Regions from separate parts of the Hungatella sp. L36 genome, predicted to be linked through region 1. Evidence: a T-box and tRNA genes for the amino acid it is inferred to sense, from the RefSeq annotation. Region 1 holds a T-box; the other holds one or more tRNA genes.

The links. A T-box is a leader RNA that pairs with one kind of tRNA and senses whether it is charged. The one in region 1 lies ahead of metG (methionine--tRNA ligase), so its partner is inferred to be a tRNA-Met.
Region 2: it encodes a tRNA-Met, which carries the amino acid that the T-box ahead of metG (methionine--tRNA ligase) is inferred to sense. The anticodon was not compared.

Annotation. Positions count from the first base shown of each region.
Region 1 is NZ_JACOPC010000007.1:28,351-44,954, reverse strand. Features, by position in the region: gene H8S80_RS17360 (RNA polymerase sigma factor) at 1-399, shown strand, start outside; gene murG (undecaprenyldiphospho-muramoylpentapeptide beta-N-acetylglucosaminyltransferase) at 414-1,481, opposite strand; gene H8S80_RS17350 (glucosamine-6-phosphate deaminase) at 1,593-2,408, shown strand; gene H8S80_RS17345 (DUF6147 family protein) at 2,417-2,911, shown strand; gene H8S80_RS17340 (arsenate reductase family protein) at 3,116-3,472, opposite strand; gene H8S80_RS17335 (spore maturation protein) at 3,668-4,195, shown strand; gene H8S80_RS17330 (MarR family winged helix-turn-helix transcriptional regulator) at 4,303-4,761, shown strand; gene H8S80_RS17325 (GerMN domain-containing protein) at 4,781-5,314, shown strand; gene H8S80_RS17320 (DUF885 domain-containing protein) at 5,584-7,404, opposite strand; T-box leader at 7,578-7,841, shown strand; gene metG (methionine--tRNA ligase) at 7,980-9,974, shown strand; gene H8S80_RS17310 (TraX family protein) at 10,109-10,864, shown strand; gene H8S80_RS17305 (TatD family hydrolase) at 11,084-11,848, shown strand; gene rsmA (16S rRNA (adenine(1518)-N(6)/adenine(1519)-N(6))-dimethyltransferase RsmA) at 11,861-12,730, shown strand; gene dhaS (dihydroxyacetone kinase transcriptional activator DhaS) at 12,732-13,295, shown strand; gene H8S80_RS17290 (hypothetical protein) at 13,292-13,528, opposite strand; gene H8S80_RS17285 (oleate hydratase) at 13,771-15,504, shown strand; gene H8S80_RS17280 (peptide ABC transporter substrate-binding protein) at 15,700-16,604, shown strand, end outside.
Region 2 is NZ_JACOPC010000009.1:217,648-234,251, forward strand. Features, by position in the region: gene H8S80_RS20820 (L-lactate dehydrogenase) at 1-625, opposite strand, end outside; gene H8S80_RS20825 (type IV pilus twitching motility protein PilT) at 694-1,761, opposite strand; gene H8S80_RS20830 (hypothetical protein) at 1,810-2,289, opposite strand; gene H8S80_RS20835 (hypothetical protein) at 2,303-2,806, opposite strand; gene H8S80_RS20840 (DUF4860 domain-containing protein) at 2,811-3,290, opposite strand; gene H8S80_RS20845 (hypothetical protein) at 3,309-3,629, opposite strand; gene H8S80_RS20850 (type II secretion system F family protein) at 3,641-4,693, opposite strand; gene H8S80_RS20855 (transglutaminase-like domain-containing protein) at 4,723-5,607, opposite strand; gene rlmB (23S rRNA (guanosine(2251)-2'-O)-methyltransferase RlmB) at 5,784-6,521, opposite strand; gene H8S80_RS20865 (Mini-ribonuclease 3) at 6,518-6,970, opposite strand; gene cysS (cysteine--tRNA ligase) at 6,955-8,358, opposite strand; gene ispF (2-C-methyl-D-erythritol 2,4-cyclodiphosphate synthase) at 8,376-8,921, opposite strand; gene H8S80_RS20880 (diacylglycerol/lipid kinase family protein) at 9,054-9,980, opposite strand; tRNA gene H8S80_RS20885 (tRNA-Val) at 10,148-10,220, shown strand; tRNA gene H8S80_RS20890 (tRNA-Met) at 10,260-10,333, shown strand; gene H8S80_RS20895 (GNAT family N-acetyltransferase) at 10,425-10,874, shown strand; gene H8S80_RS20900 (hypothetical protein) at 11,004-11,168, opposite strand; gene H8S80_RS20905 (6-pyruvoyl trahydropterin synthase family protein) at 11,356-11,919, opposite strand; gene H8S80_RS20910 (hypothetical protein) at 12,608-13,582, opposite strand; gene H8S80_RS20915 (helix-turn-helix domain-containing protein) at 13,959-14,420, shown strand; gene H8S80_RS20920 (DUF975 family protein) at 14,602-15,372, opposite strand; gene H8S80_RS20925 (hypothetical protein) at 15,534-15,887, opposite strand; gene H8S80_RS20930 (alpha/beta hydrolase) at 16,128-16,604, shown strand, end outside.

The DNA.
Region 1 (16,604 bases):
AGGAAGTATTCCTTAACATGGTCGCCAACACGCAAGAAAGCGATGCTGGTGAAAATCCTGAAAGGAAAAGCGATTGATTGTCTCAGAAAGAATGGACGCTATGAAAAGGTCAGTCTTGATGAGGAGAATTCAGTTAGATGTATTGAGATGCTGACCACGTATGTGGTAACGGATCCCATTGATATTATAATCAGTGAGGAAGCAATACAGAGAATTACTACGGAAATCGCCAATATGAGACAGGAATGGAAAGAGATGGCCGTTCTGTATTTCCTTGAACAGAGAACTATACCGGAGATTTGTGAGATGCTGGAGATACCGGGAACGGTATGCCGCTCCCGGATTTACAGGACAAGAATGTGTCTGAAAAAGATTCTCGGACCAAAATACGATATTTAAAAATTTAACAATGTTTAGTTTGAAGCCAGAGATTCGATCATATCCACGATTGTATCGACGGCATTATGCAATTCGCTTTGTTCCATGCGGCTGATATAGGTTTGACGGTCGTTATATGTTTGGGTAATGGCCTGGAACAGGGAATCATCAGAAAGATTCTCTTCTTCCAGGACGCAGCTGAAACCCTGTTTTTCGAATGACCGCGCATTTAGGATCTGGTCACCGCGGCTGACAGCAGCAGAAAGTGGAATCAGGATATTAGGTTTATGGAGTGCCAGAATTTCACAGATAGAATTGGCACCTGCTCGTGATATCATTAGATCCGCTGCAGCGAATAAATGTTTCAAAGGTGCGTCAACGTACTCGTACTGTACATATCCTTCGGTGGCTCTCAGACTTTCATCCAGATTGCCCTTGCCGCAGATATGTATTACCTGGAAGGTCTCAAGCAGTTTTGGAAGTATATGGCGTACAGAGCGGTTAACGGTAACAGAACCGAGACTACCGCCGATAATAAGAATGATAGGGCGGTTGGCAGACAAACCGGTGTATTTAAGCCCGGTAAGCCGATCGCCCTGTAACAGTTCTTTACGTATCGGTGAACCGGTAAGGCATGCCTTTTCTTTTGGAAGGTATCCCAGAGTCTCCGGGAAATTACAGCAGACCTTTGCCGCTGATGGAATACAGATTTTATTAGCCAGTCCGGGAGTCATATCGGATTCATGGATAATAACCGGAATTTTATAATGCTTTGCCGCAAGAACAACGGGAACGGCAACAAAACCGCCTTTGGAGAAGACGACATCGGGCCGGTGGAGTTTTATCAGCTTCAGGGCCTCGCCATAGCCTTTCACAACGCGGAATGGGTCGGAGAAATTTTTGATGTCAAAATATCTGCGGAGTTTACCGGAGGAGATACCATCATAGGGAATACCCGCTCCTTCGATGAGTTTCCGTTCGATTCCCTGATAAGATCCAATGTAACGGATCTCATAGCCATGTTCTTTCAGAGATGGAATCAGAGCAAGGTTCGGGGTAACATGTCCGGCTGTTCCGCCGCCGGTTAAAATGATTTTTTTCATAAGACGTTGCCTCCCAATATCGATATACTATTATAGTAAACGTTAGCAACAAAATGTCAACCCCAAAGCGTGTGGGAACTTCAGGATAACCTGTAATTATGAGGTGTGTGCGTGGACCAAGATAGGAATCATGGAAAAAAATGTTCTGTTTTCAAGCGAATAAAATATTTTTTAACACGACAAGTAAGAATGGATGCACGGTTGCTTGATTTTATGCAGGAGCACCCGGAAATAGCACCAGATTCTGATCTACTTGAAGCACCGCCCGGTGAATTTCAGAAAATATTGGCTGAGATGGATAAAAGAGGAATCAAACCTGCTGTTAAAAGGCAGGTAAAACTAAAAAACAGTCTGACCAACGCAGGAAGATATATGCATAGGCCTGCGTTTGTTGCGCTGTTAGTGGTTTTGATAATTGGTGGGTCTTCTGTGGGGACATCGGCGAAGAAGGCTTATGATTATAGGATTAGAGAGGAGGACATGGGGAAGAACGCTATTGTTTGGAATAATGATCAGTATATATTGTCAGGAAATGATAAACTTGATAAAGCATATAAAGAAATAGAAAGTCAATTAGGAATTAAGCCACTTAAAATGACAACGGTTCCTTTTGACATGATATTTCAGGAATTAAAAATTGAACATGGAAATGCTTTATTGAAATTTAAATATAATGATCATATAATATGTATAACTCAATCAAAGCGAGATGTTACTACCTCGAATACTGTGGTTTCCGATAGAAAGGTCTACAAAACAATTTATAATATCTGGTTAGAGAAAGATATAAACATAGCAAAGAATAAATTGCCCGGGGGGGAAATTGAGTATAGTTCTAAGATAAATTTAGATGGGGCATATTATTATTTATCTGGAGTTATGGATGAAGATGATTTTATTAGTTTAATTGAGAATGTTATTTATTAGGAGGAGAAATGAAAAAAAAAGTCGTTTGTTTAGTTATCGCCATTTTAATGAGTGTATTATCAATATCACCTTGTTTTGCACAGGTCACAGGCAATGAGCAAATAAAATTATTAAATATTAAAGAACAAACAGTTTGGGCAACTCAACCTAGAGGTACGTATATATCGACAGGAATATTACAGATTTCTAATGAAGGAAATGGGCAAATAGGTGTATTTATTCAAACTTTAACACATACAGAAGTTGATCAAACAAGGTTTGGTATTTATCTGGATAGATGGATTCCCAGTGAGAGTCGATATGCTAATGTCGCAAGTTATACATTTGAATTTAACAAAGAAGATTATCCTGATGAAGATTTGACTACGAAATCCTTATCTTTTAATATTGTAGGTCAACCAGATGATTGTTATTATCGTTTGCGAGGTGTACATTTAGTAGTTGCTAATGGAACTCGTGAAATGCTAACTAGTCAAACGGATGGTGTGTTAATTACAAAATAGATTATAATAAGTACTCAATGTACTATTAATGCATAAGAAAAATGGACAAGCTTGTAAATCTGATACTGATAGGTAGTGCTTTATATTATGAGTAAATAAGATTATATTTTTATTACTTAAACATACTAACAGGGATAGCTTTTATATTAAAATAAGCGTTATCCCTGTTATCGACTAAGTTCCCATATTTCGTTAAAAGATGCTTTAAATTATTTTATTACTCCACTCCACTTCCTTAAACCCAACCAAAACAAAATCTTCCCCCACAACAATCGGCCGTTTTACAAGCATGCCATCTGTAGCCAACAATTCCAACTGCTCAGCCTCAGTCATTTCTGGTAAACGATCTTTTAAATTCTGTTCTTTGTAAAGATTTCCACTTGTGTTAAAAAACTTTTTCAGAGGGAGTCCGCTTTTCTTGTACCAGGTTTCCAGTTCTGCCGCGGTGGGGTTCTGCTCTTTGATATGGCGGGCTTCATAGGAGATTCCGTGGTCATCCAGCCATTTTCGGGCGCGTTTGCAGGTGCTGCATGGGGGATACTGTAAAAATAATATGCTCATATTGGATATTCCTTTCTTTTTATCATATTTTTCATATATTTATTGGGACTTTCGCATGGGTTAAAAGCCCATTCTGGCGATTGAGCGCGTTACTTTTGGTACAACTGCCATTGACTCTATTTTATCCTGGATTGCCCTGAATGAAAAGGGGATTTTTGAATAGAATGTAGTAATAGACAGAATTGAGGAGTTTCAATGAGCTTTATTTTATTTTTATCGGAGGCAATGGTTCCGCTGATTCTTTTTTATATTGTTGGATTTGGAATTCTTTCGAAACGTCCGGTTTTTGATGATTTTATCAATGGTGCAAAAGATGGGATGAAAACTGTTGCAGGGATTATGCCAACGCTGATCGGATTGATGACCGCGGTGGGAGTACTGCGCGCTTCGGGCTTTTTGGATTTTCTGGGGGAACTTTTGAAGAATCCTGCAAGCTGGCTTTGTCTTCCGGCACCGGTGGTACCTGTGATTTTGGTGCGATTGGTATCAAACTCTGCAGCGACAGGACTTGTGCTTGATATTTTTAAGGAATACGGCACAGATTCCTATGTTGGCATGCTGACTTCAATTTTAATGAGCTGTACGGAGACTGTGTTTTACTGCCTCAGTATCTATTTTGGCACTGTGAAAATCAAAAAAACAAGGTATACTATGGGGGGTGCTTTGGTGGCTACAGCGGCAGGAGTGGCGGCCAGCATTATTTTGAGCCGATTTTTGGCATAAAATCCAGTAATTAAACAGTTTTTTAAGAATTTCATAAGAATTCAGGTGGTTGCCTTAGGATTCATTATCATGTATAATCATGAGGAAGCTTTTATTGGCAGGAACGTATGAAAGGGATAGACGTGGATACTTACGGGACTCTTAACGAAGTATTGGTAAGATTGTTTCGCGATATTATGGACATAGAACAACAGGCCATTATTACGTCTGAGTTTAAGGACTTGACGAATAATGATATGCATGTCATAGAAGCCATTGGGATCGAAGAACCGAAGAATATGTCAACTATAGCAAAAGAGCTTTCTGTGACAGTCGGGACACTGACGATTGCGATGAACAGTCTGGTTAAGAAAGGCTATGTGACTCGTCAGAGAGGAAAAGAGGACCGCCGCGTTGTCTATATATTTCTTTCAGAAAAAGGAAGGGCTGCTTACGAGCATCATGCCAGATTCCATAAGGATATGATCGATGGCGTTATCGGTCAGCTGAGCGGAGATGAGGTAGAAGCTTTGATTAAAGCTCTGACCAAGTTGAATACCTGGTTTCGGAGCCTTGAGGAGAACTAGAAGGAGGCTATAATTAATCATGAAAAAATTCATCATGTGTTTTGTAGGAGCTATGCTGGTATTATCTTTGGCGGCATGTACACCAACTCCCGTAAAACAGTCAGAATCAGCAACAGAGCCTATGGTTGAGGCATCGACCGGCGGGGCCAGCGATAAAGTACCGGACCCGAACGTGGAACCGATGGAGATCATATCTGTATACAGTTCTAACGAAGATGCGACAGGATTAAATCAGGCGATGGACGCAGTAGATGAACTGACAGCGCAGTCGCTGGTTGATAAGCTGATTGAATATGGTGTTTTAGAAGAAGGGACTGAGGTCCTTAATTTTGACACAAAAGATGGCATCGGTACCCTTGATCTTTCAAAAGTACCATCCAGCGGGACATCAGGGGAATTATTAATGCTGACAGCCCTTGGAAATACATTTACGGAAAACTTTGAATTGGACAAGCTGAAGCTTCTTGTGGATGGAAAGAATTATTCCAGCGGACACATTGAGCATGGCGATAATGATTACCTGGAATATAACAGAGATTATAAAAAGCTGTAAAGAGGCCTGCAATAATTATTATCATATCTAAGATACTGGTAATGTGTGAAATTATAAAATAGTAATATGGCATATAGATAAAGGTGCCGCTTAATCACTAAGTAAATGTGATGAAGCGGCACCTTTATTCAGTACATATTATATACTGCACAAATCATAATAAGAAATTAGAAAATACATGATCGATGGAATCGTCAGTTGGTCAAATGTTCAATAAATAGAGTTGGATAAGTGGCCAGATAAATACCCACTAAATTCCTTTTCTGATCCTACTGATCCATCTGTTCCGCCAGCCACAACCGGAAATATGGCTGTATAATGCTGAACTGAGCCGGACCGATGTCGAGGAGGAAGGTGTGGAATGCTTTTAAATCAAACTGATCTTTTAAAATTTTTTCCGCTGTATCTCTCATTTCCATAATTTCCATATATCCCACGTAATACTCCATATAGTTGGTAGGATTCTCCACCAGGCTGTAATAGATGGTATCTGCGACATCACTGTCTCCGATATTATAAAATTTACTGAGATATTCTTTTACCTGTCCTTTGTCCCAGCCATCGTAATTAATGCAGATATCGAGCAGTGCATACAGGCCAAGAGAGATGGCGGCATTGTGGGCCAGAAGCTGCCCCATGTTCGGATCGAGTCCATTGTCAAGTGTGTAGGAATAATACTCTACATAGGTGGCCCAGCCTTCTGAATAACTGGAGAAGGACAGGATCTTCCGAAGATCGCAGGTGTTATTGCTGATAAAGTAAACATTTTGATATAGATGGCCTGGATAGCCTTCATGAGCCAGTGTCGGAAATAAATCTTCATTCTGAAACCTGGTGCCGCCGTTAATGTAAATGACGTTATCCTGGTAACGGTCCAGCGGAGGCACAAGGTAAAATGCAGGACTTAAGGAACCCTCCAGCGCTTTTGGAACGTATTTGACCTTATAGCTGCATTTGGGAAGTGCAGGGAAATCTTTGGAAATCTGTCCTTTTAAGGTCTCCAGAATTTCATCTGGCTTTGTATACTGGAATGCATAGGTATCCAGGGCATCGACCAGCTCGGGATGAGTCTGCACGATTTCTCCCAATGCCTTTAGATCAGAATTTAACTGTTTCTCAATTGCCTTTTGAAGCTTTACAACGCTGTCATAGGAGGTGGCCGTGTTGGATTTTACAAGATATTCAAAATATTCCTTTCCCTGTGGAAATTCACTCAATCCTTTTTCATTAGTCCCCGTTCCCATCAGCGAAGTGATCCCGTCAATGAGGTTCTTATAGGCGGGGATAAAATGTTCTTTTAATACCGCAAGGTTTTGCTCTTTATATGCAGCTTTTTCTTCCGGTGATGCATCGGTAAGAGCATCAACCCGCTCGTTAAAGGTCTCCGCCAGGAAACTGTGGTCCGGTTGAATTAAGTAGGCCTCACAGGACTGTAGAACATGGTCGGCGGCGGTGTCACACATGAAAAGTCCTGCCTCCGATTTTTCCTTCTCAAATTCCAGAATCTGTCCATAATATGTATCAATCGTGGACAGCAGGGCCAGGTAGTGATCTACGTCATCTTTACTGTAAAAGGAGTATTCGGCCAAAAGGATAGGGAGCTGTGCCTGAATGCCGATCGTGCTGGTTAAGGGCTGTGCATAGAGTTCCAGGCCTTCCGAAGATAGTTCCGTCTCAAGATAAGAGGAGAGTATCTTGTAGGTGAGTTTCTGTTCCTTAGTCAGCTTCTTTATATCGATGGAGCCAAGCGCTTTTTTCAAATCCTGCATTTCACCGTAGTTTTTCTTCATGTTGCCCAGAGAAAATTCTCCAAAAGTATCAGGAACTTCTGTGATGCCGCGCGAAGCAGGATCAGCCAGCGTGTAATGAAGATCCAGGCCTGAATTCTTAAGTTCTTCTTTGAAAATGGTCTGAGTGAGGGCGTCAAATTGATTCTGGACGCTCACATTTTCCGATTTGTATTGTTCGTACTGGGCGGAAGACGTTTCAGACGGTGCAGGTGTCTTTGGTCCCGCGCAGGCCGCCAGCATGGAGGCCGAGAGAAGAATGGCCAGCAGACGGCGGGCCTGTTTTACGTGTTTGTTTGTCATAATTATTCCTCCAATATTCACTATTATAATTATATGGAGAAAAAGAGAACTCATGAGTTAAAGTTTGACGAAAAACAACGTGTTTTTCAGTTTTATCGGGATTTCTAACCAGTTTCCCGCTTGACAAACCGGATGGAAACTATTACACTAAGAGTTACAAATCCAGTTTATATAGGAATGCAGAGAAAAGAAGAGTAAGAAGAGCGCTTCATGTGCAGAGACTCCCGGGAGCTGAAAAGGGAGCTTGAGGTCCTTCCCAACATGGTCTTGGAGCAGCAGAGCCGAAGTGGCGATTACCGCCTTTAAGCTTTGACGGTTACACCCGTTATCGTGTCAGACTGTAATTCCCGTTTCAGACGGGAGCGCAGCCGAAGAGGTCCGTGTCGTGAGAGACGGATAAATTAAAGTGGTAACACGGGAAATATTCCGTCTTTAAGTGTCCTGAAAGGATATTTACAGGCGGTTTTTTATTTCACAGAAAAACAGGTCCTATGAAATAAAAACGCTTGCCGGACTCTTTATTCTTTTCAGTAATGAAATGCAGTTAGTTATAAAACGTACAGGAGGGAAAAACAATGTGTAAAGATTGTAAGAAAGAACCATATTATATTACCACTGCCATTGCCTATGCGTCGGGAAAACCGCACATTGGTAATACGTATGAGGCAGTGCTTGCGGATGCGATTGCCCGGTTTAAGAGAGCCGAAGGGTATGATGTATTTTTCCAGACAGGAACAGATGAGCACGGTCAGAAGATAGAGGAAAAGGCCGAGGCAGCAGGCGTAACACCACAGGAATTCGTAGATCATGCCGCGGGGCAGATCAAGACGATCTGGGATCTGATGAACACTTCCTATGATAAGTTTATTCGTACAACGGATAAGGATCATGAGGCCCAGGTACAGAAAATTTTCAAAAAGCTGTATGATCAGGGGGATATTTATAAAGGCTATTATGAGGGACTTTACTGTACTCCGTGTGAATCTTTTTTTACGGAATCCCAGTTGGTTGACGGCAAATGTCCAGACTGTGGCCGTGAAGTTAAGCCGGCGAAGGAAGAGGCATATTTCTTCCGTATGAGTAAGTACGCAGACCGCCTGATTAATCATATCAATGAGCATCCGGAGTTTATTCAGCCAGTATCCAGGAAGAATGAGATGATGAACAATTTCCTCCTTCCAGGACTTCAGGATCTTTGTGTATCCAGAACGACATTTAGCTGGGGAATTCCGGTGAACTTCGATCCGAAGCACGTAACCTATGTATGGCTTGACGCGCTGACTAACTATATTACTGGAATTGGATATGACTGTGATGGAAACAGCAGTGCGCAGTTTGCGAAACTCTGGCCAGCAGACCTTCATCTGATTGGAAAGGATATCATTCGATTCCATACTATTTACTGGCCGATCTTCTTAATGGCTCTTGATCTGCCGCTTCCGAAGCAGGTATTTGGCCATCCGTGGCTGCTTCAGGGCGACGGCAAGATGAGTAAATCCAAAGGAAATGTCCTCTATGCAGACACTCTGGTAGATTTCTTCGGCGTGGATGCCGTAAGGTACTTTGTTCTTCATGAGATGCCATTTGACAATGATGGCGTGATCTCCTGGGAGCTGATGGTAGAGCGTATGAATTCTGATCTGGCTAATATCCTTGGAAATCTGGTCAATCGTACAATTTCCATGTCCAATAAATACTTTGGCGGCGTGGTCAATAATGCAGGCGATACGGAGGCGGTAGACGACGATTTAAAGGCAGTCGTACTGGACGAAGTGAAAAAGGCCCGCGAAAAGATGGAGAAGCTTCGTGTGGCGGATGCCATTACGGAAATCTTTAACATATTCAGGAGAAGCAATAAATATATTGATGAGACGACACCCTGGGTTCTGGCGAAAGACGAAGCTAAAAAGGGCCGTTTAGAGACCGTGCTCTATAATCTGACAGAGGCCATTACCATTGGAGCATCTCTGCTGGAATCCTTTATGCCGGATACTTCCGCAAAGATTCTGGAGCAGCTTCATACTGAGAAACGCAGTCTGGAGCAGATGGATCAGTTTGGACTTTACCCATGTGGAAATCATGTGACGGATAAACCGGAAATCCTCTTTGCCCGTATGGATATCAAAGAGGTAATGGAGAAAGTAGAGGCCATGCAGGCTGCCGCGGCTGTCGGAACTGCACAGGAAGGCGCTGGTGAAGAGACGGGAGCAGACGCACCTGAGGTAATCGATATTGAGGCAAAGCAGGAGATTACCTATGATGATTTTGCGAAGCTGCAGTTTCAGGTAGGTGAAATAATCGCTTGCGAGGCAGTGGCAAAGTCGAAGAAGCTTCTTTGTTCCCAGGTTCGTATCGGAAGCCAGGTAAAGCAGATTGTGAGCGGAATTAAAGCGCACTATACTCCGGAAGAGATGGTAGGCAAGAAGGTTATGGTAGTCGTAAACTTAAAGCCTGCGAAGCTGGCGGGAGTGCTGTCTGAGGGCATGCTTCTGTGCGCAGAGGACGCGGAAGGCAATTTATCCCTTATGGTACCGGAAAAAACGATGCCTGCGGGAGCAGAAATCTGTTAATAGAGTAGAAGGTTGGGGCTGGGTTCCGGGAATCCGGCCCCAGTAATCTATACTCCAAATCCTTGCGTATCCAGCACCCGCTATTTATGCCAGGATTTGGAGTACAGACTACTGGTTTTATGAAAGGAGTATGGATGGAGCAGACTTCAGCAAAATATGGAGCTGGCGAACGGTCAGGCGGAATTTCGGGAAATACACTTAAGATGGTTGCGATTGTTACCATGCTTATTGATCATATCGGAGCGGGAATTGTGGAACCATATCTCAATATGAACATGGTAGCGATGGAAGGAAATGAGATGCTTAGCCGCCTCTATTACCTGGATATGGGGCTGCGCATCATTGGAAGAGCTGCCTTTCCGATTTTCTGCTTCCTCCTGGTGGAAGGATTTCTCCACACACATAATGTGAAAAAATACGGGAGCCGTCTGCTTCTGTTCAGTCTGATCTCGGAGATTCCATTTGATCTGGCATTCTTTGGTACCTGGTTTTATCCGGCATATCAGAACGTCTATATCACACTTTTTATTGGCCTGGTGGTTCTGGTTGGATACCGGCGCTGGGAGTATGACGCGGTTAAGAAAATGTTAGTGGTGGCGGCTGGATGTGCGGCGGCTTATCTGCTGAGATGCGATTATGATATCAGCGGTATACTGATGATTGTTATTCTATATGAATTCCGGAGAAATAAACGGTATCAGGTGCTTGCGGGCGGACTTATGGCGGCACTGGAAAGCATCAGCTTTTTTGGAGCGGCAGTGCTGGCATTTATTCCAATCAGCATGTATAATGGTACAAGAGGCCGGATAAATTTAAAGTATTTTTTTTATTGGTTTTATCCGGTCCATATAATGGTATTATATCTGATTCAGCTCCTGGTTGTCAGGTGACAGGCTCGTTTTGTCAGCGCGGGCGGAACTAGTACTGCTCTGCATTAATTCCACAGTAATAGCACTCGCTATCCACGCCAGGAGCACGCCTGCAAAGCTAGACGTAGGGTCCACTACGCCGTCGCTTTGCAGACGCACACCTGACGCGGATATCAAGCACTATTACTGCGTTATTAATGCAAAGCAGTACTAGATTCAGAGATATGAGGGAAGAAAATGATGATATTTGATACACATGCTCATTATGACGATGAGCAGTTTGACGAGGACCGGGATGAACTCCTTGCTTCCATGCAGGCATGTGGAGTGGAGGCGGTTACTAATATTGGGGCCAGCCTTGCTACCTCACAAAATACGATTGAACTGACAAAGAAGTATCCGTTTGTCTATGGAGCGATAGGCGTCCATCCCAATGAGGTCGAAGATCTGAACGAGGATGGTATTGCCTGGCTGAAAGAAAATTCCGGTCTGCCGAAAATCGTGGCTGTCGGTGAGATTGGTCTCGATTATTACTGGGATGAGCCGGGGCGGGAGGTTCAGAAAAAGTGGTTTCTTCGTCAGCTGGAGCTGGCTCGGGAAGTGAAGCTTCCAGTGGTGATTCACAGCCGCGATGCGGCGAAAGATACACTGGATATTATGAAATCATTTCATGCAGAGAATCTCGGCGGAGTGATTCACTGCTTCTCCTATACGAAGGAGATGGCGCGGGAATACTTAAATATGGGTTTCTTTCTTGGAATCGGCGGAGTCGTAACCTTCAAAAATGCAAAGAAGCTGAAGGAAGTCGTGGAATATATGCCGATGGAGCAGATGGTTTTAGAGACAGACTGTCCCTACCTTTCGCCTGTTCCCAACCGTGGTAAACGCAACTCATCGCTGAATCTCCCGTATGTGGTGGAGGAAGTGGCCCGCTTAAAAGGGATATCAGTGGACGAGGTAATAGAAATCACAAACAGAAACGCGAAAACAATGTACAGGCTTTAATGGAGGGCGCGAATGGCGACACTGGGAAACCCCCAAAAAACGATAGAGATCATACAGAAATATGAATTTGCATTTCAAAAAAAATTCGGCCAGAATTTCCTGATCGATACCCATGTGCTGGAGAAGATTATAGCGGCTGCGGGTGTGACGGAGGACGACTGCGTGCTGGAGATTGGACCGGGAATCGGGACTATGACGCAGTATCTGGCGGAACATGCCAGAAGCGTTGTAGCGGTGGAGATCGATAAGAATCTGATTCCGATTCTTCAGGAGACGCTGAAGGAGTATGAGAACATCACTGTAATCAACGACGATATCTTAAAGGTTGATATAAATAAACTGACTGAGGAATATAATGGTGGACGGCCGATTAAGGTGGTTGCCAATCTTCCTTATTATATTACGACGCCAATTATTATGGGGCTCTTCGAAGGAGGCGTTCCCATCGACAATATTACCGTCATGGTTCAGAAAGAAGTGGCGGAACGTATGCAGGTAGGGCCGGGATCCAAGGACTATGGAGCGTTGTCGCTGGCGGTGCAGTACTATGCTGACGCCTATATTGTGGCAAATGTGCCGCCCAACTGTTTTATCCCGAGACCGGGAGTTGGATCCGCAGTAATCAGGCTGACAAGGCATAAAGAACCACCGGTAGAAGTGGACGATCCGAAGCTGATGTTTAAGCTCATACGTGCATCCTTTAATCAAAGGCGTAAAACGCTGCAGAATGGGCTGAATAATTCACCGGAACTGCCTTTTGCCAAAGATGAGATTGCAGATGCCATCGAGAGTCTGGGTGTCACTCCTCAGATACGCGGGGAGGCGCTGACACTGAAACAGTTTGCAGATGTAAGCAACTATTTTACACGTAACAGGGGGTAATATGTCAGATTCACTCATTACAAAAAAAGCGATTGCCGCGGCGCTGAAACAGGTTTGCAGGGAAAAGCCGTTTGATAAGATATCGATCGCGGATATTACCGCGGTATGCGGATTGAACCGTCAGACGTTTTATTATCATTTTCAGGATAAATATGAACTGCTCAGCTGGATCTATTATAATGAGAACTTTTCTAAGATCACAGAAGGTATTACCTTCGATAACTGGGATCAGAAATTCCTGGAGATGCTTCAGATTATGGAAAAAGAAAAGCCGTTTTATGTAAACACACTGAAAGAGCAGGAGCACACCTTTGAGAGCTATTTATTTGAGATGGCCAAAGCCCTGTTTTCAGAGGCCATTGCCAGATTGGATGAGAATAATCATTTAAATGATGTGGAACGGGAGTTTGATGCCGAGTTTTATGCGTATGGTATTTGCGGAGTCATCGTTTCCTGGACCCAGAGTGGAATGAGAATAAAACCGGAAGTTGTGGCGGAACACTTAAGGAGCCTGGCCAAGGATACAGAGCGGATCGGTTATATCCGAAGCCAGGGCACTATTTAAGAAATCTTATCCATGATATAGCTGATGCATTCTTCCATTGAGGAAGTCTTGATCAGCTGGAGCAGCTCATCGTATTTCATACAACACTCACACGAGGAGGTACTGAACTTGTTTAAAAGTTCCTCGATGTTGCGGGCTGTCCGTTCCGGTGATTTTTTGCTGTTTCTTAAAAAATGGAAGAGCGCCGTTTTAAACACGGATTCTCTTAGATGTTCCTGCATGGTTGCATACATGACAATCCCCCCCTGACTAATATGATTCTGTAATTGAACGCTGTAATCTGACTCTATTGTAGAAGATGAGAATCGATTTATCGATAGACAAAATAGAAAAAATGTCTGGTTTTGCGACACCGTATTGACGGTGTCGTTTTTTTTGACATTAAAAAATTCATGTATGGTGACAGGCCAGATGAAGTATGCTAATATTAGGCTATGAACAGTAACCGATTGACGAGGTAAGAAAGGAAACGGATATGAAGAAGAAAAATGGACTGGGAAAAGCGATTGTCTGGGGCGCGGCAGCAGCGGCGGCCGGTGTAGCGGCAAAAAAAGCGTATGATAATTCAAAAAAGAAACAGGAAGAGAAAGTAGATAACGTATCGGATCAGGTTATGGAGAACCGCAGCTATGAGGGAAAGAACGCCTATTTTGTTGGCGGCGGACTCGGAAGCATGGCAGGCGCGGCGTATTTAATCCGTGACTGTAAGTTCCCGGCAGAGCAGATCACAATCTATGAGGGAATGCATATTCTCGGCGGCAGCAATGATGGAATCGGTACTCCGGAAGGCGGATTTGTATGCCGCGGCGGCAGAATGTTAAACGAAGAGACGTATGAGAATTTCTGGGAATTATTTGGCTCAATTCCGTCACTCAATAATCCTGACAGAAGTGTGACAGAGGAGATATTGAATTTCGATCACGCTCATCCGACACATGCGAAGGCCCGGCTGGTGGATAAGGAGGGCAATATTCTTGATGTGAGAAGCATGGGATTTACTCAGGAAGAGCGAATGGCCCTGCTGAAGCTGATGAACACACCAGAAGATAAACTGGATGATATGACAATCGAGCAGTGGTTTGCGGACATGCCTCATTTCTTTACTACGAATTTCTGGTATATGTGGCAGACGACCTTTGCTTTCCAAAAATGGAGCAGTCTGTTTGAATTCCGCCGTTATATGCGCCGGATGATTCTGGAGTTCTCGAGAATTGAGACGCTGGCAGGCGTGACGAGAACCCCATTAAATCAGTATGACAGTGTAATTAAGCCACTGGAAACATATTTGAGAGATAAGGGTGTTAATTTTATTGAAAATTGTACGGTGACAGATATTGATTTTGCAGAAGGAGACGGAATTACTGCAAAAACACTGCATCTGGATGATAACGGAGAAGAGAAAACTGTTGAAATCCAAGCGGGTGATATCTGTATTATGACTAATGCGTGTATGACAGACAGTGCAACTCTGGGTGATCTTCATACACCAGCTCCGGAACCGGAATTAAAGCCTATTTCGGGTGAACTCTGGAGCAAGGTGACGATGAAGAAGCCGGGACTGGGAAATCCGGAACCGTTCTTTGGAGATGTACATGAGACAAACTGGGAGAGCTTTACTGTAACAAGCCGCGGAAATAAGCTGTTAAAAATGATCGAGGATTTAACCGGAAACGTACCGGGAAGCGGCGCCCTGATGACATTTAAAGACTCTAACTGGCTGATGAGCATAGTCATAGCAGCGCAGCCACACTTTATTAATCAGCCGATGGATGAGACGATATTCTGGGGATATGGTCTGTATACGGATCATGTGGGCGATTATGTGAAGAAACCGATGAAGGACTGTACGGGTGAAGAAATGCTGACAGAACTTCTTCATCATCTGCATATGGAGGACCATATCGATGAGATCATGGCCGATGTGGTCAATGTTATTCCATGTATGATGCCTTATGTAGATGCCCAGTTCCAGCCGCGTAAGATGACCGACCGCCCGAACGTGGTACCGGAGGGATCTACCAACTTCGCCATGATCAGTCAGTTCGTAGAGATTCCGGATGACATGGTATTTACAGAAGAGTACTCCGTACGTGCAGCCAGAATCGCTGTATATACTTTGATGGATGTGGACAAGACGATCTGTCCTGTCACACCATATGTAAAGGATCCAAAGGTACTTTTAAAAGCAGTACAGACGGCATACCGTTAATTGGAGAGGAGAGCCGGGGAGCAGAGAAATTCAGCTTCCCGGCTTTTTTGATTGCTCTATTTTTTTATACTTCCACGAATCTTCCAAAAAATGAAAGGATTTTACGGATTGCAAGAAACTTAAATGTATGGTATGCTATAATCTGCGCTGTCTGTCACAGACAGACAAAGAGAAAAGATATGGAGGGAAAGTAACATGAAAAAAATGGCACTTGTATTAGCTGCTGTTCTGGCTTCCGGTATGGTTCTGACCGCGTGCGGCGGATCCGGCAATGCGGCAAAGGAAACAACAGGTAATAATACATCGACCACAACCACGACAACCGGCGGACTTGATCTTGCAGTTCAGGTTGGACCTGATCCGGAGACTGTAGATCCGGCGTTAAACACGGCAATTGATGCATCTAATATCATTCTGCACGCATTTGAGACGCTTCTTACCTTTGATGAGAACAATGATATTGTTCCTGGACAGGCGGAATCCTTTGATGTGAGCGATGACGGACTTACTTATACATTCCATCTTCGTGATGGATTAAAGTGGAGCGATGGCTCCGATTTTACAGCGGAAGACTTTGTTTATTCCTGGAAGCGTCTGGCCGATCCGATGACGGCGGCTCCGTATGCGGCAGACATGCTGTCTATGGTAAAGGGTTATGAAGAAGCTGCGGCCGGAGACATCGACGCTTTGGCAGTGTCCGCACCTGACGCAAAGACTCTGGTTGTAGAATTAGCCAGCCCTTGTGTTTACTTTGACAAAATCATCACCCACGCAAGCATGGCTCCTGTTAAAAAGGATGTCGTAGATGCTAATGGTGATCAGTGGGCTCTGGCTCCTGAAACCTATGTATCCAACGGACCGTTAAAGATGATCGAGTGGGTACCGGGATCTCATATGACTTTTGCAAAAAATGAAAATTACTGGAATGCTGACAAAGTTACCTTAAATTCCTTAAAGTTCGTTCTGATGGAAGATTCCAACGCGGCTTACAGTGCTTATCAGACTGGCGAAGTACAGATGATTAAGGATATTCCGACTGAGGAGATTCCAAGTCTGCAGGATAGCCCGGATTACCATCTGGATCCACGTCTTGCTACCTC
Region 2 (16,604 bases), on a different contig from region 1:
CCATCCCGCCTTCCCCCTGTTCACCACAAAGGGAAAGGATGGGCTTCGTGGCGATCATCGCCTGACTCCACGGAACAAATTCGCTGTCTCCGTGCTCTCCCATCACATAGGCATGGACATTACGCGGATCCACGGAAAGGGATTCTCCCAAAAGGTAACGCAGTCTGGCGGTATCCAGGGCGGTTCCGCTGCCCAGCACTCTCCGCGGATTGAAGCCGGAAAGCGAGTACGTGATCCGGGTCATGATATCCACCGGATTTGTCGCCACCAAGAATATTCCGTTGAATCCCGACTCCGTAATCGGGTCTACAATCGATTTAAATACCGCTGCGTTCCGTTTTAACAGGTTTAGCCTGCTCTCCCCCGGCTTCTGTGCCACACCGGCGCAGATGACGGCGATATCCGCGTCTGACGTATCCTTATATTCCCCGGCGTAAATCTTCATATTGGACGCAGAAAAGGCAAGTCCATGGTTTAAATCCATCGCCTCGCCTTCTGCCCTTTTTCTGTTGATGTCAATCAGAACCAGTTCATTACAGATATTCTGATTCAGCATGGAATATGCATAGCTCATACCCACCATACCGGTGCCGATGAGCGCCACTTTTCTCTTATCCGTTCTCATAATCAGTTCACTCTCCTGTCTTGTCTTACGGATAGTATAACTGGTTATGGGAAAAATATGCTTTATCCTTAACCCTGACGTTCGATTTTTTTCGCCATCAGCTCACCATTGCTGCTGTAGATCACGGCGCTTTCTTTTGTAATCATCCCCTTCTTATAGAGGTTTAAAAGGCTGGTGTCCATGGATACCATTCCTTCCGACTGTCCTGTGGCGATCACGCTGTCGATCTGGTGCGTCTTGGACTCGCGGATCATGTTCCGGATTGCATTGTTGAAAAACATAATCTCAAAGGCCGGATAAACGCCGCCATCCACCGTGGGAATCAGCTGCTGGGATACAACCGCCTGCATGACCATGGAGATCTGCATCCGGATCTGCTGCTGCTGATTCGGCGGGAAATTATCGATGATACGGTCTATGGTATTGGCCGCCCCGACCGTATGAAGCGTAGAGATGACGAGATGGCCCGTCTCCGCCGCCGTCATGGCGATCTGGATCGTCTCATAATCACGCATCTCACCTACCAGAATGACATCCGGCGCCTGACGAAGGGCTGCCCGGAGTCCGGAGACATAGCTGTCCGTGTCCGTCACGATCTCTCTCTGGGTTACCACGCTCTTCTTATGACGGTGCAGATACTCGATCGGGTCCTCCAGCGTAATGACGTGGGCGTTTCTCGTATGATTGATCTTGTCAATGATACACGCCAGCGTCGTGCTCTTACCGCTGCCGGCCGGTCCCGTGACCAGGACGAAGCCCTTGGTCAGCTGGGCGATATCGATGATATTCTGTGGTATGTGAAGCGTCTCATAATCGGGCAGATCGAACGTAACCACCCGGATAACGGCGGCTAACGATCCCCTCTGCCGGAACACACTGGAGCGGAATCTCGACACACCGGGAAGGGCGAAGGAGAAATCGTCGTCTCCATGCTCTCTCACCTTCTCCATACTGCGGTTCCCCGCCAGTTCATAAAGTTCTGTGATCAGCGTCTCCATCTGAGCCGGAAACAGCTTCTCCTCATTCTGGCAGACAATTCTGCTGCCCAGCTTATAAGAGAACGGCATGCCGGGTACCAGAAAAATATCCGACGCATTCTGTTCCACAGCCGAACTCAACAAATCAATTACCTTCATACCTGCAAATCTCCCTGTCTTTCTTTCCCGCCGGAATCCGCAAACGGACTATTTCTGTTCTGTATCAACCGTTCCGCCCCATACCGGCATGGAGTCATCTATTTCGTAATCTTCCGTCTGAATCACGTTCCATTTCGTCACACGCACCGAGCCTTCCCCCTCCAAATCCGGTTCCAGCTCAATATGAAGTGCCTGCGCGCGTTCCATGGCCACTTCCGTCACCGCCGCGCCGTCTCTGTAATATTCTCCCAGCGCTTTCTCAAGCAGCGCAAGGCGCTCCTCATGCCCTGAGGCATTGGCACAGGCCGTCTTCACTTCCCCCGCCACCATGCGGTAGAATGCCTCGCCTTCCGTATCAGCCCTGTAATACTCCGTAACTGCGTCCGCGTTTCTGTTTGCAAGGCTTAAATCACTCTTTGCGGAGGTCAGGGACAGCATACCGAACGTGACGAGACACATAACGATAAAAATCAGTATCAGAGAAGAACTTCCAATATTCGCCTTAAATCCGCTCTCCTGCTTAGCCATCTGTTTCCTCCTGTCACCCCTGCTCTCTCTCGTGGCGGCTTACAGAGAGCGTGTAGACGCTGTTTTTCTCACGGCTGACGGTTATCTCCGCCGAGCTCTCCGCTTCGTCCGCCGAAAGCACTGCTGTGTAGATCTTTCCACTCGCGCTTCCGTCTCCGCCGCCCTCCGGAGTATCTTCCGCAAGGTTTCCATTTTTATCAAATTCCATCACGTACCGGTTCCCGGCGGCTTCATCACCATCTGTTTTAAAGGCATCATCGCCGTCTGCTCCAGAGGCGTCGTCCTGTGTAGAGACACTGGCGCCGAAACGCTGTTTCAGCCCCTCCGGTCCCTCCAGCTTCCATACCTCGGCCACGCTCTGGGCAATCAGTACCGACTGGTTCAAATCTGCGGCGTCCCGGCTCATCCGGTCCCCTTTCACGAAGACCAGGATGCAGACGCTGGAGCAGAGAATGAAGAAGAAGACCACTATGATCATCTCCATCATAAATATACCCGAATGCTGTTTCCTGCTCATCCTTTCATCCTCCGCTTCTTAAAGACAGCCAGATCCGGCCGCCTCCATCGCCACTGGTTGAGACGGAAAGCAGTTCCCCGTCCATGGACATGGCCACTTCGTCGCACTCCAGAATCTCATAGCCGTCATTTACGCCCAGACCGCTCTCCGTATCGGTGAACAGCTCCCAAAGCTTTCCATCCCTATAGTAGATATAAGTCACGTATTCAGAACCGTTTATCTCCTGCTTCAACTGAAGGACTGTGATTCCATCCATCTCGGTCAGTCCCACCATTCCGTCCTCGTCGCCCTGCCTTACCTTGTTGGCAATATAGCTCAGAGCCACATCGCCGCGGTAGGTCGACTCCGTCCTGGCATTGATATTCTCGTAGACCTTTCCTCCGATCAAAACCGCAAACAGCGCACAGAGCACAAATACGAGGAACAGAAGCATGGTAAACAACGTATTCACCAGCTGTCCCTTATGATCATTTCTGCGGCCCATCCGCGCACCTCCCAGCTATTATTCGTGAAGATTGACCGTAATATCCGGCATGAAGTTGGACGCGAATCCGCTGTAAAACACATCATACTTATCCCGGTCAATCAAAATTCCGTAATTTTCCTCCAGATAATCCACACTGGGCGGATATCTGCCTTCAATGGCGTAGCACTGCACGGAAGCTCTCCGTATGGCATCCCGCAGCGTATCCGCACCTCTCGCATCGGCCTTTTTTGAAAAGGACATGATTCCTGTTACAAAAAGCGCCAGCACGCACAGAAATACCAGTACGGACAGGACGTAGCCATAGATTTCCTTCCCTGTCTGTTTCCATCTTTTCATCGGCTCACCTCTTATCCAATGGCTGAAAGCACACCGACTAACGGCAGCATGACAGAGAGGAGAATCAGACCGACAGCCACTGCGAGAACGGCTACCATCGTCGGTTCAAGCCGGTTCACCATGTTGTCCAGTGCCGTATCCGCTTCCTCTTCGCAGCTTCTGGATATCTCCTCCATCACCTCATCGAGTCGGCCGCTTCTGACGCCCACCTTGATCATCTGAATATGGAATCCGCCGAACAGACCGGTGTTCTTCATGGCGCTGTAATAATCGGTTCCTGTCTCCAGTTCCTCTCCGCAGGCCTTGATCTTTTCCTCTACCGCAGGATTTTCCACCAGTTCGGCTGCCAGCTCCATGCCCTTTTCCAGCTCCAGACCGCTGTGAAGCGTCAGCGCCAGTACAGAAGTAAATCTGCGGTTCGCCACCGCCAGCGCGATCCGGCTCTTTCGCTTAAACCGGTCCATCATGCGCTGAGCCGCCTGTATCTTTTTGCCGCCTCTTCCCATGAGCCAGATAACGAAAGCCGCCGCGGCCAGAAGAACCCCTGCAATAAGAGCCACTCCGCTGAATATGCCCCCCAGTCTCGTCGCCGCTATGGATACAGGGCTGAGACGCGCTCCCAGCTGCTCATAAACACTTTCAAAAATAGGCATTACCTTCGTAAACAGGACGAACAGGACAACCAAAAGCATAAAAATCATGATGACCGGATACGTCACCGCGTTTTTGATGCTTTTCATCAGAATGTATTCTTTTTCATAGTACTCTGAAAGAGACGCCATCATCTGATCCAGGGTTCCTGTTTCCTCGCCCAGCTTCGCCATCCGGATCACGTAAGACGGATAACTTCCCACCTGCTCCAGAACGACAGAAAACGGGCTTCCCAGCTCCACTTCCTCAGACATATGTAACAGAATCTTTTTCTCCTCTTCATCTGCCGCATCCTCCGCCATAACAGACAATCCCTCATCAAGAGGGATTGCCGCGCGAAGCAGAAGAGATATCTGAAGACAGAAAGCCGAAAGCTCCCGGGCGGAATAATGTTTTTTCAATTCCTTCGCCATGTATCGCTTCTCCTTTATAATATGAAATTTTAATAAGAGTATTTTGCTTTATAATTCGAGCTGTTCTTGATATACTCTTCAATCGCCGGATCTCCCTTGCCGGAGGAGGCGAATGTCGGGTCCATCAGTTTCCAGTCTTGGCCGTCAAAGTAGATGATATTGTCCACCCAGCCCTGGCCCTCGATATAAACATTAATCCATGCGTGATACAGACTGCCCGTATATCCCACCACCAGCTTGGTCGGAATATTCTGGGAACGCAGCATCGCCGTCATAACCGCGGCGTAATCAAAACAGATTCCCTTTTTCTGAGACAGGATAGAATCGCAGTTCGGAAGATATCCGGACTGAACGGAGTTGGCTTTTGCCGTATCATATGTAATGTTGGTGACCACATAATTGTAAACGGACGAGACAACATCCAGCGCATCCGCAGAAGACGCGGCCACCTCTGCGCCCTTCTTTACTACGCTGCTGTCCGCAGTGAAATTCACATACTGATTTGGATATAAGAACGGTGCAAACTGGTCCGCAAGAGATACGGACAGATCCTGGCTGAACTTCACCGCATACTGGTTGCCCTGTACCTGTTCCAGCACTCTCACCGTATAGCTGCCGTTGCCTTCCGACATCGGGAACACCTCATAGGCAGATCTGGCATTTAAATCATACGTATACGTCTCTCCGCCGCTTTTGATCACCTGAACCTTGATCTTGGAGGAGCCTCCCGTATACTGCACCATCACATAGCCCTGGGACAGATTGGACGCATCCAGTGTCACAGAGTTATTGCTGTAAGTCGTCGTACCGGAAGCCTGCGGCGTTCTCACGTTGCTCCCCGCCGGCTTTGAATACAGCGGAACCGCTTCCTCTTCGACAGTCACGACAGCCAGGCTCTCCGGTTCTTCAGCCATCGCAGCTGTACTCTCTGCGGCAATCGTCTGCGATTCAGCCACAGATGCCTTCTGGCTCTGGCAGCCGCTCACCGACACCATAAGCGCCGTGCAGGCGGTCAGAACCACAATTCTATTCTTCTTCATCTTTCCTCATCTCCATCTCACATCGAAACAGGCCCTGGTGCCGGGCGGCACTAGCCCAGACGCTGTCTGACGATCTCGTAAGCGAGCACACCCGCGGCCACGGAAGCGTTCAGTGAGTCGATATTGCCCTTCATGGGGATCGATGCAACCATGTCACATTTTTCCCTGACGAGTCTTCCCACGCCGTCTCCTTCGCCGCCGATCACCAGACCGACAGGCCCTTTTAAATTCAGCCGGTACATCAGTTCGCCGTTCATATCCGCACAGACGAACCAAAGTCCCTTTTCCTTCAATTCTTCAATCGTGGCCGCCAGGTTTGTCACCTTCGCCACCGGTGTATAGTTGAGGGCTCCCGCCGAGGTCTTTGCCACTACCGCTGTAAGGCCGGAAGCGCGCCGTTTTGGAATAATCACTCCATGGGCTCCTGCTAAGTTAGCCGTACGGATGATCGCGCCCAGATTATGGGGATCCTCAATTCCATCCAGCAGGAAAATAAACGGTGGTTCCCCTTTTTCCTCAGCCGCCTTCAAAATATCCTCTACTTCAGCATATTCATAAGCCGCAGCATGTGCGATCACTCCCTGGTGATGGCCTTCCTCCGACATCTGATTCAAACGTTCCCTGGAAACGAAATTCACAATCGTATCCTGCTTCTTCGCCTCTCTGATAATGGACTGGATAGGACCGTCCTTTACGCCATCCTGCACATAAAGCTTATCGATGGTCTTTCCCGCGCGGTATGCCTCCAGCACGGCGTTTCTTCCTTCTATTGTAAATTCTTCCGTCATTCCAGTTCTCCTATTTTCTCAAATCCGTGGCTGATCAGTGTGACCAGCCGCTCCAGACGGCCCGTCAGGTAGAGGTAGCCGCAAAGCGCCTCAAAGCCCGTCGCCGTTCTGTAGTCCACCACGGTCGCATGCTTCGCCGTCGTCACCGACTTGGCGTTTCGTCCGCGTTTGTAGACCGCCGTCTCTTCTTCTGTAAGCTCTTCCAAAATGAGCCGTATCATCTCTGCCTGAGTGCCTGCATTGACCAGCGACGCACTCTTCTTATGCATCTTGTTCACCTGAATGCTTCCATGATTGATCACCATGGTGCGGACAATCAGTTCATAGACGGCATCTCCGATATAGGCCAGCGCCAGCGGAGAATACGTCCTCGGATCCATCTCCTTCAGCCTCAGCGCCTCATTGCAAAAGGTCTGGAATCCGACCTCTTCTCTTACGCCCTCTTCCATTTTACACCTTCTCTGGTGTCTTCCAGAACGATTCCCTTTAAAAGAAGCTTTCCGCGAATCTCATCGGCCAGCGCGAAATTCTTATCCTTTCTCGCCTGCTGTCTCGCCGCGATCATCTCTTCGATCTCAGAATCCAGTATCTCTTCCTTTTTCTCGGTGACGATGCCCAGCACGCCGCACAGCTTTTCGATGGTCTCTTTCAAATATACTACGTAAGCCCTGGAACTGTCTGGCCCTGCTGTGGAATTGCTCAGCTTGACGAGTTCAAAGACAGCAGAAATACCATCTGCGGTGTTAAAATCGTCATCCATGGCTGCCTCATACTTTGCAACCAGCTCGTCAACAGCTTCCCGGCTCTCGCCTTCTTTAAACGAATCGCCTGCCGCGCTGCTCTCCAGATCCTTAAGCTTTTGGACCGCAGTCAGAATTCGCTCTAAACCATTCTTGGAAGACTCCATCAGCTCCGCGCTGAAATTCAGCGGGCTTCTGTAGTGAGCGCTCAGCATAAAGAAACGAAGTATCGATAAATCATACTTCTCGCTGATCTCCCTGACAGTGAAGAAATTGCCCAGGGATTTCGACATCTTCCTGTTATCAATATTTAAAAATGCATTGTGCATCCAGTATTTTGCAAACTCTTTGCCGTTAGCCGACTCACTCTGAGCAATCTCATTCTCATGATGCGGGAAGACAAGGTCCTCTCCGCCTGCATGGATATCGATCTGATCGCCCAAATACTTCTTGGACATGACGGAACACTCGATATGCCAGCCAGGACGTCCCTCGCACCATGGAGACTCCCAGTAAGGTTCCCCTTCTTTTTTGGGCTTCCAGAGAACGAAATCCGTCGGATCCTCTTTGCCTTCCTCTCCCGTCACCTTGATCTCACGGAAGCCGGACTGCAGATCCTCGATATTCTTATGGGACAGCTTTCCATAGCCGTCAAATGATTTTGTACGGAAATAAACGGTTCCGTCGGCCGCCACGTAAGCATGGCCGCTCTCGATCAGACTGCCGATCATATCCAGCATCCCGCAGATTTCCTCTGTAGCGAGCGGATTCTTCGTGGCCGGCTTCACGTTCAACCCTTCCATGTCCTTCTTGCATTCTTCTATATAACGCTTGGAAATGGTATCGGCATCCACGCCCTCTTCAATGGCCTTCTTAATGATCTTATCGTCCACATCGGTAAAGTTGGAAACAAAATTCACCTCGTAGCCCTTGTATTCAAAATACCGTCTGACCGTATCAAACACGATCATCGGCCTCGCATTTCCTATATGAATGAAGTTGTATACCGTTGGCCCGCAGACATACATCTTGACCTTTCCCGGTTCCAGCGGCACAAATTCTTCCTTCTGCCTCGTCAATGTATTAAAAATTTTCATAGTTCCCTCCTGTTTAATTATTTCCCGCAGCAGCCACCACTACAGCCCTGACAGCCGCTGTCCATGATTTTATCATCATAACAGTAATCCCCCACTGTCGTCAATAAGGTAATTGCCTGTGCTGAAATTCCTTCCCCGCTGCCCGTAAAGCCCAGACCTTCCTCGGTCGTTGCCTTTACGCTGACACGGTCTGCCGGTATTCCAAGGGCGGCAGCGATATTCTCTGCCATCTGCGGTCTGTAATCCTTAAGTTTGGGCCTCTGAGCGATGATTGTCGCATCGATGTTCTCGATCACGTACCCCTTCTCTTCCAGAAGCGTTCCGACGCGCTTTAAGAGTTCCACGCTGGATATTCCCTTATAAGCCGGATCCGTATCCGGAAAATGTTCCCCGATATCCCCCAGCGCCGCCGCGCCGAGCAGGGCGTCCATCACCGCGTGAACTAACACGTCCGCGTCAGAATGGCCTAAAAGTCCTTTTTCATAGGGAACCTTTACTCCTCCGAGAATCAAATCCCTTCCGTCCGTCAATTTGTGTACATCGTATCCCTGTCCGATTCTCATATGATATCTTATATCCTTTCTGAAATCTGTATATTATATCTATCCACATTCTGAGTCCATAATACAAAACCCAGAATGATATAGCAGCTATGCTGCCATGTTATCCGGCTGCCCGGATTATAATTTAAAATATTAAACAATCATGCGGACCGCCTTTTTGATACATCGCAGCTGTATGTCATTCTGACAGAAACAGCTCTCTCCATCCACATGAACCGCCATCGGCTTATCCACGTGGACCATAGCCTCCCCGCATGTATAAAACCGGGTTCCCTTATTATGGGACTGCCTTCCAAACATGGAGTTTAAAAGCACCGGTATTAGTTTTCTCTTTTTTCTGTTATTCATTACACAAATGGAAAGTTTTCCATCGTCATAGGTGGCATCCGGCGCAAATTTAAAACCGCCGCCTTCATACGGATGAATATGTGCGGAAATAAAATAGGCATGATTAAACTCCACCTTCTGAACTCCATCCAACAGCAAATAACCCTTAGCGGGCTTTGCAAGCAGGAGTTGTTTGACACCAATCAGAAGATAGGTCAGCTTTCCTATATGAAGCTTATTTAAAATTCCCTTTGTCCTGGAATAAAGAATGTTATGACAAACCGCCGCATCCATGCCAATGCCTGCGCTGACCATAAATCTTCTGCAGGAAATCTCATCTCCTCCATATGTAAGCACTCCGTAATCCAGCTGCTTATGGTACTTTGGAGACAGAATCTTCTTCAGACAGCGTCCCGGTTTTCTCGGCAATTTCAAGCTTCTTGCTAAATCATTGCCTGAACCGGCAGGAATATAACCTAAGGTAACGGGGCTGCAGAAAGAAAGACCATCCAGAATCTCGTTGACAGTGCCATCCCCGCCGACTGCAACGATCACGTGCGGTTCCCTGCACCCTTCTGTCAGCTTTCTGGCAAAAACCTTCGCATCTCCCGGCTTCTCAGTTATATACGCCTGATACTGGGCGTTCTCACGCTCCAGAATCCTTTCCAGTTTTTTCCATACGTTCTTCCCCCGCCCGCACCGCGCGTTTGGGTTTATGATAAAATAGTACATGGAATCCCTCCACCATTTGCTAATCTTAAGTATATCATAAATCATATAAAATGAATAATAAAATTTTCTTAAAAATATTTCCAAAAAAGTGTTGACAATTTACACAATTCATATTATACTAGCAAAGCAGTCGGGAACACAGAAACAAAAAGTTCCGAGACAAGCATGGGATCTTAGCTCAGCTGGGAGAGCATCTGCCTTACAAGCAGAGGGTCACAGGTTCGAGCCCTGTAGGTCCCACTGATAAATAAACTACTTATTTATCAAACAATTTCATATGGCGGAATAGCTCAGTTGGCTAGAGCACACGGTTCATACCCGTGGTGTCGAGAGTTCAAATCTCCCTTCCGCTACTCTTTCAAAGCTCTGAAACCTGCATGCTTGCTAGTGTTTCGGGGCTTTTTTAGTTTTAAAATTTTGTTTACGTTTGAGGGAGGAATTATTATGGAAATTATAAACTATTTTGATGTAGATGATAAAATATTTTGGAAAGAAGAAATTGGCAAAAGTGATTGGGGAGCTGGACAATACTTATATAGATTATTGAACAACAATCAATTACTGGATCTGTGTGGAAACTCAACAAAAGTTCTTATGCTTGTAGAAGGAAAAACACTTATTTCATTTTGTACTTTAGCAGAACAGGATGATGTAAGGGATACTTCATTAACTCCGTGGATTGGATTTGTATATACTTTTCCCGAATTTAGAGGGCATAGATATCTGGGAAAACTATTGGAGTATGCTAAAAACGTTGCAGCTAGTGAAGGGGCAACGCATATATATATTTCTACAAATCATATAGGATTATATGAAAAGTATGGCTATTCTTTCTATAAACTCATGAAGGACGATGAGAACCAAGACTCTAGAGTATATAAAATAAATCTGTAAATGTTATTTGAGATCTGAACTGGCAAGCGTGTGAAGAAATCTCTGTAAAAGCAGATCTTCTAAGATAATGTTAGGAGCGGAAGGGCTTTCTATAGTTTTCCGCTCTTGGCTTATATATATCGTACTTTTTCATTCTGGTATCAATTCAATGAATTTCTTATATAACGCGGCATTTTTACTATTCAGCTTGTCACCGTGATGAGTGATATATCCTTCACTTAGTTCAGCATACTCTTCTTTAGTTATTTTCCCTGAGAGATAATATTTTATTTGCTGCAGTAGTTGTTCTTCCATCGCTTCTCCCCCTTGATTTAAATTATATTATACAGGCTATTATTAAATAAAAATAGGGAATAGCTGAGTTTAGTACTCTTCTATTCCCTATTTTTTTCGATATCCATCTTGAGTCAGTTATTAATGTTTCCACGGCGATTTCTATTTCCGAATACTTGTTAAATTATTTCTGTTACACGTTCCCGTTCTATTTCCTGTAACCACATTTCGGACAAACTCCATTTTCATCTAATGCAATACCACATAATGGACAACGATCCTTGGTCATTTGGGGGTTAAATTCCTCAGATGCCGCATTCACTCCGCTTGTAAAGGTTATTTTCACAATGTTTAATTTGTCCTTCAACAGATCATAAACAATTTTAATCATGCCCTCAACTGTCATGGTCTCTTTTGTCACAACTAGACGGCACTCCGGATACGCGGTTGCAAGTTCTGTCTTGAAAGCAGGGCCTTTCATGATATTGGTAGGAGCTCCGTCTTTAATGCCCTGGGCCTCATATACCCCTAGAAGAGCCGGAAGCAATGGGTCATCTTCGCGTAAAATCGTTGCATGGTCAAAGTTTTTCAAAACGTCCCATGCTGTTTTCTGAATCTCATTACAGGGGAATACCATGTTGACACCAGTATTAATGGTGTCCTCAACCTCCAGCGTCAATATGCCAGTGTGTCCATGCAGATACTGAGCTTCACCCTTAAAACCATAAAATCTGTGTGCATACTGTAAATCCAACTTCGTGATACTTCTCATATAAAACCTCCTTGTCATTTGTAATTACGCGTCTTTTAAATAATGATAACTAATACTATTATTAATTATAAACACTAAATCAAAATAAGTCAAGCATTATTAGTATATAATTGATTTTAATTTATTTTACTTGTTACTTTTCATGAAATAGGGAACAGGGTCCAATCCTATAAACCACAATGCCTGAGATAATTATTTAATTCATTTTCCTTTTTCCGTAATAAATAACGATCCGGCGCTCACTTGCCTTGCTGAGATCGGTTCTGTCAAGGCTTTTCAAAATACCGATGCCCTTGCAAAGTATTGAGGCATTGTCCTGAGTATGAACGCTTCTATCAAAAGAAATATGCTGAAACAAGAAACCATCAGCTTAAGCGAGCACTCGCGTTGACTTTCCGTAAATTTATACATCTGCTCTATGGTCTGCTGGACAAGAGCCAACTCTACTCTTCGGAAAAGAGCAGGTAATCCCTATTGCATTTCTTGCTTATGAAACTCGTTGTAGGTCACAGTTTTATTAAAGTTACCCTTTATTACGGTATATCCTCAGTTTCAGATCTCAATATCATAAAATAAAGGAAATGCAGTATCGCCAGCCAAAAGCGATTCTGCACTTCCTTCTTCATAGTCTGTTATCTTCATAGTCTGTTATCTTCATAGTCTGTTCTATTGGTTAAACCCGTAATCGTTACTCACTGTCACTCTTTGTCTGACTATAATCTTCTGTCACACAAGTCATCCCGGTCTCTTCAAATCCACGGATTGTGGAATCCAGGCTCAAATGACCGCCACCGGTCGTAAGGCGGTCACTGATAATTCCCATATCAGCCAGGTCCTTGCTGCTGGCCGTATCCATATTAAAGCCAAGACGGATCAGCAGGTGTTCTTCATCCTTGACTTCTGCCTTTACAAATACACCGGGAAGTGTCCCAAAGGTATCCGCAAAGGCCGTTAAATACTCTTCCGTGAGTTCCTCCGGTTCGGCGTCTACCACGCTTTCTTCCAGCATTGCCTTGATCTCATCACCACTGGAAACAATGTCGTACTGCTCTCCCTCGTCGGTGCATCTGGTCATGGACAGATTCATGTATTCGGAAAAACCGCCGCTGACAACGCTGAATAATTCCCCAGTTTGGGTACTGATCGTTTTTTTCTTATTAATAAGAGTAACGGTTACGACAAACTCTTCGTCGACTGCTTCCCCGCTTTTTAAGCCGGCCATCAGCCATGTGGGGACATCATAGAAGCTGTCGCCGCCATTTTTAACCTGCTCTGCGATTGCTTCGGCCATGCTGTCGGAAATGCCGGAAACAATGTTATTCGTCTGAATATGTACCTTCACATGGCCCCATTTTTCTTCCCCTTCCACGGCTTCGGCCGTATAAGTAAAATTCTTTGTCAATGCATACGCTTCCTGATACACTTTATCCATTGCGGTCGCATTTTCTGCCGTTACCGCGGCAAGCATCGGATGAAATTTACTATCCTCATCAAGATACGGCTTCATGCTCTCATAATCTCCCTGCTGATATGCATTCAGCACCGTAGTTACCACATCCACATCCGAAATCTGTTTTTTTCCGCCTATGGCGCTGCATCCGCTGCCAAGCAGGCAGATCGCCGTAACGGCAGCCAGTATTGTTATTCTTTTCTTCATTCTCATCTGTATTCCTCCTGAATTAACTGAAATATTTGCCCTGTATTTCCAGGGTCTCCTGTCGAATCCTCCGACGGTTTTTGAATCATGATCAATCTTTGTCTTTACGTTTTTTTATTTGCCATACCTCTTCCATCTTTCCTCTGAATTTAATTTTAGTAATCATATCATAGAAATCATTTTTCCGAATCCATTATGTAATGGATAGGCTCCGGAAATGTAATGAAACGTTTTTACCGTCAAAAGAATCCATCCCGAGCCGGGATTACACTTAATAGGAAGAAAAATATACAGCCTGGGGAAATTCTCCCCATCCATTCATTCGACATTTATTTACATTTTTTTCCATTTCTGCTATAATCCATTATGGAGGGTTGCACAAATGGTAAACAATAAAATATTAATGTATATGAAGCTAAAGGATATTAATAAAACACAGTTATCCGCTTTAACAGGTATCCCAGCTACCACTCTTAATCGTATTATCAACGGAACTGTCATCAATGTAAAAACCGCTTACATGGAGACCATCGCGAAGGCACTGGGAACGACGATCTACAATCTATTTGATTTACCAGAACTGAACCAACCTCTCATTACTGCATTGAGACCCGAAGAAGCAGGAACCGTAGTTGAAAAGCTGTTATCTGAAGAAGAGTCGCTGCTGCTCTACTGGTTCCAAAACTCATCTCAGGATTCCCGCGCCTCGATCTTAATGAAGGCTAGAAATGAATATTACGTAACGCAGAGGGAAATCAACGAAAAGCTGTCGGTCGGCAAACCTTTTGTGGCTGAAACAGAGGATTACAATCAAATTGAATTCAATTTTAAGCATCCGAATTAGCCGGGTGCTTTTATTTGCTGCATATCCCGACCCGCCAAAACTCGCCTGTTCAGCCTATGATGGCCTAAAAAAACTGTATGCTGTCATTCGGAGTATACAAAAAAGGCGGGAAAGGTATTTTCTACCTTCCCGCCTCATGATAGACAGTATGGATCTGTCCGATTACTCAATCACTGTTATACTATATTTCCCGGTAATACGCGTCGGCATATACATTCTGATCCGTCGGCTCCGATGGCTGCGGCCCCATCACCTGATCCCGCAGAACCCAGTAAAGTTCCACAAATGTCATCTCATAGTACGGATTCACAAAGATACCGCCAATACAGCAAACCAGCATTCCCAGCAAATACCAGCCGATAAAGGATAATTCCAGCACAAATGTATCAAACTTATTGCCAGCCATCATCTCTTTGCTGAGCCGGAACGCCTCGTGCCATTCCATCTCCGGATTATCCGCCAGCAGATAGGGTATCATGTAATATTCATAGTGCTTATAGATACCGGGGATTACAAGCAAAAGCGTCCACAGACTTTCAAAAAGTCCCCTCAAAAACATGGTCTTCACAACATTCAGATAGTGGCCTCCGCCAAACGCGAAGAAAATACGTCCGACTCCGGCCGACTGCTGCATAATGGCGCTGTCCATAAAGTAGCGCAGCTTACCGACCGCTACGAGGTTGCTTACAAATATGCCGATCACAATGGCAATAGCCATTACAACGAGAATAACCCCTAAAACTATCAGGAAAATTGTCATGCTGTGCTCATCCCATACGCCGCTGCCCGAGTAGGAATTCCGGCTCGACCGGCTGCCTGCGCTGATACTGCCGCCTCCGCCGGAGCTTCCCGCTCCCAGTATTCCCGCAATGAAACAAACCAGAACACCGTACCAGTAAAACGGCTTCATATCCTGCTTTGCCCTGTCCTTTAACTCTGCTCTTGTCCACATACTCCATTCCTCCTCTGATCGCTGTCACTTTCTTCCAGATACCACTATCCTATCATACTTTTTAAGGAATTACTATTTCTGATTCTTTACGATTCTCTGAACGGACTTCGTCCGGCACATGGGGAACCATATGCTGGAAACTGCAAATCGCGCCCGATTGCTCAGGCAGAATACTCCCCATTGTACTCATCATATCCGGTAACCGCAGCAAAATCGATATGATACGGGAAGTAGACATTTCGGCATTGCGGCAGACTGTCCTCCAGAAAACAGAGGATATCCTCCGTCATATTTTTCGAAAAATACTTTTCATTTAACACTCCGCTCATAACAGCATCATCGCCGATATACTGTACAAGCAAAAAACCGTAACTCGGTTCTGCAATCACCAAATCATGGAGAGAACCGCCAAAGTCTTCATTTTTGCTGTCATAGAAACGGATCATACAAGAGCTTTCGGCCGGAAAAAATTCTGCGTCAAAAGAATGTCCGCAGCTCTCAAACTTCTTTTTCATTTGAGCCTCCTTATTCTGTGATTGATTAAACACTTCTGGATTCTATTATAGCCTATACATGAGAATCAGCCAATCACAAATTGCCGTCTCTGCTTTCAGAGTCCGCAAACCATGCAGATTGCCCCAATGTCACGCTGCAATGGAAATATATTAGTCAATGCAACCGAAAGTTGACCGTCAGGCAGTTACAGCAACCGGGCCTTATGTGATAGACTAAAATGGTTGAGGAGGTAATAACAAATGCGTTTAAGACGACGAATCCTAAGAATTATACTATTTCTGCTGGCAGTACCTGTAATCCTCTGCGGGGCCTTATATGGCTTTCATAAAATCAGTCTATGGGCCGAAAGCAGAAAATATCCGCCTGTCGGAAAAATGGTGGAAGTAAATGGCCACCAGATGCATGTGTATGGCGAAGGCGATGGCAATGAAACACTTGTATTTCTGTCCGGCTCGGGAACTGCTGCCCCTGCTCTGGATTTTAAGGCGCTCTACAGCAGATTAAGCGATCAGTACCACATCGTAGTCGTGGAAAGAGCCGGTTATGGGTTCAGCGAGACCGCTGACGTTCCCAGAGATATCGATACCGTGCTGGAGGAGACACGCTCGGCCCTGACGCTGTCCGGGGAAAATGGTCCCTATATTCTGTTTCCTCACTCTTTGTCCGGCATCGAAGCGCTCTATTGGGGACAGAAATATCCCGATGAGGTAAAAGCC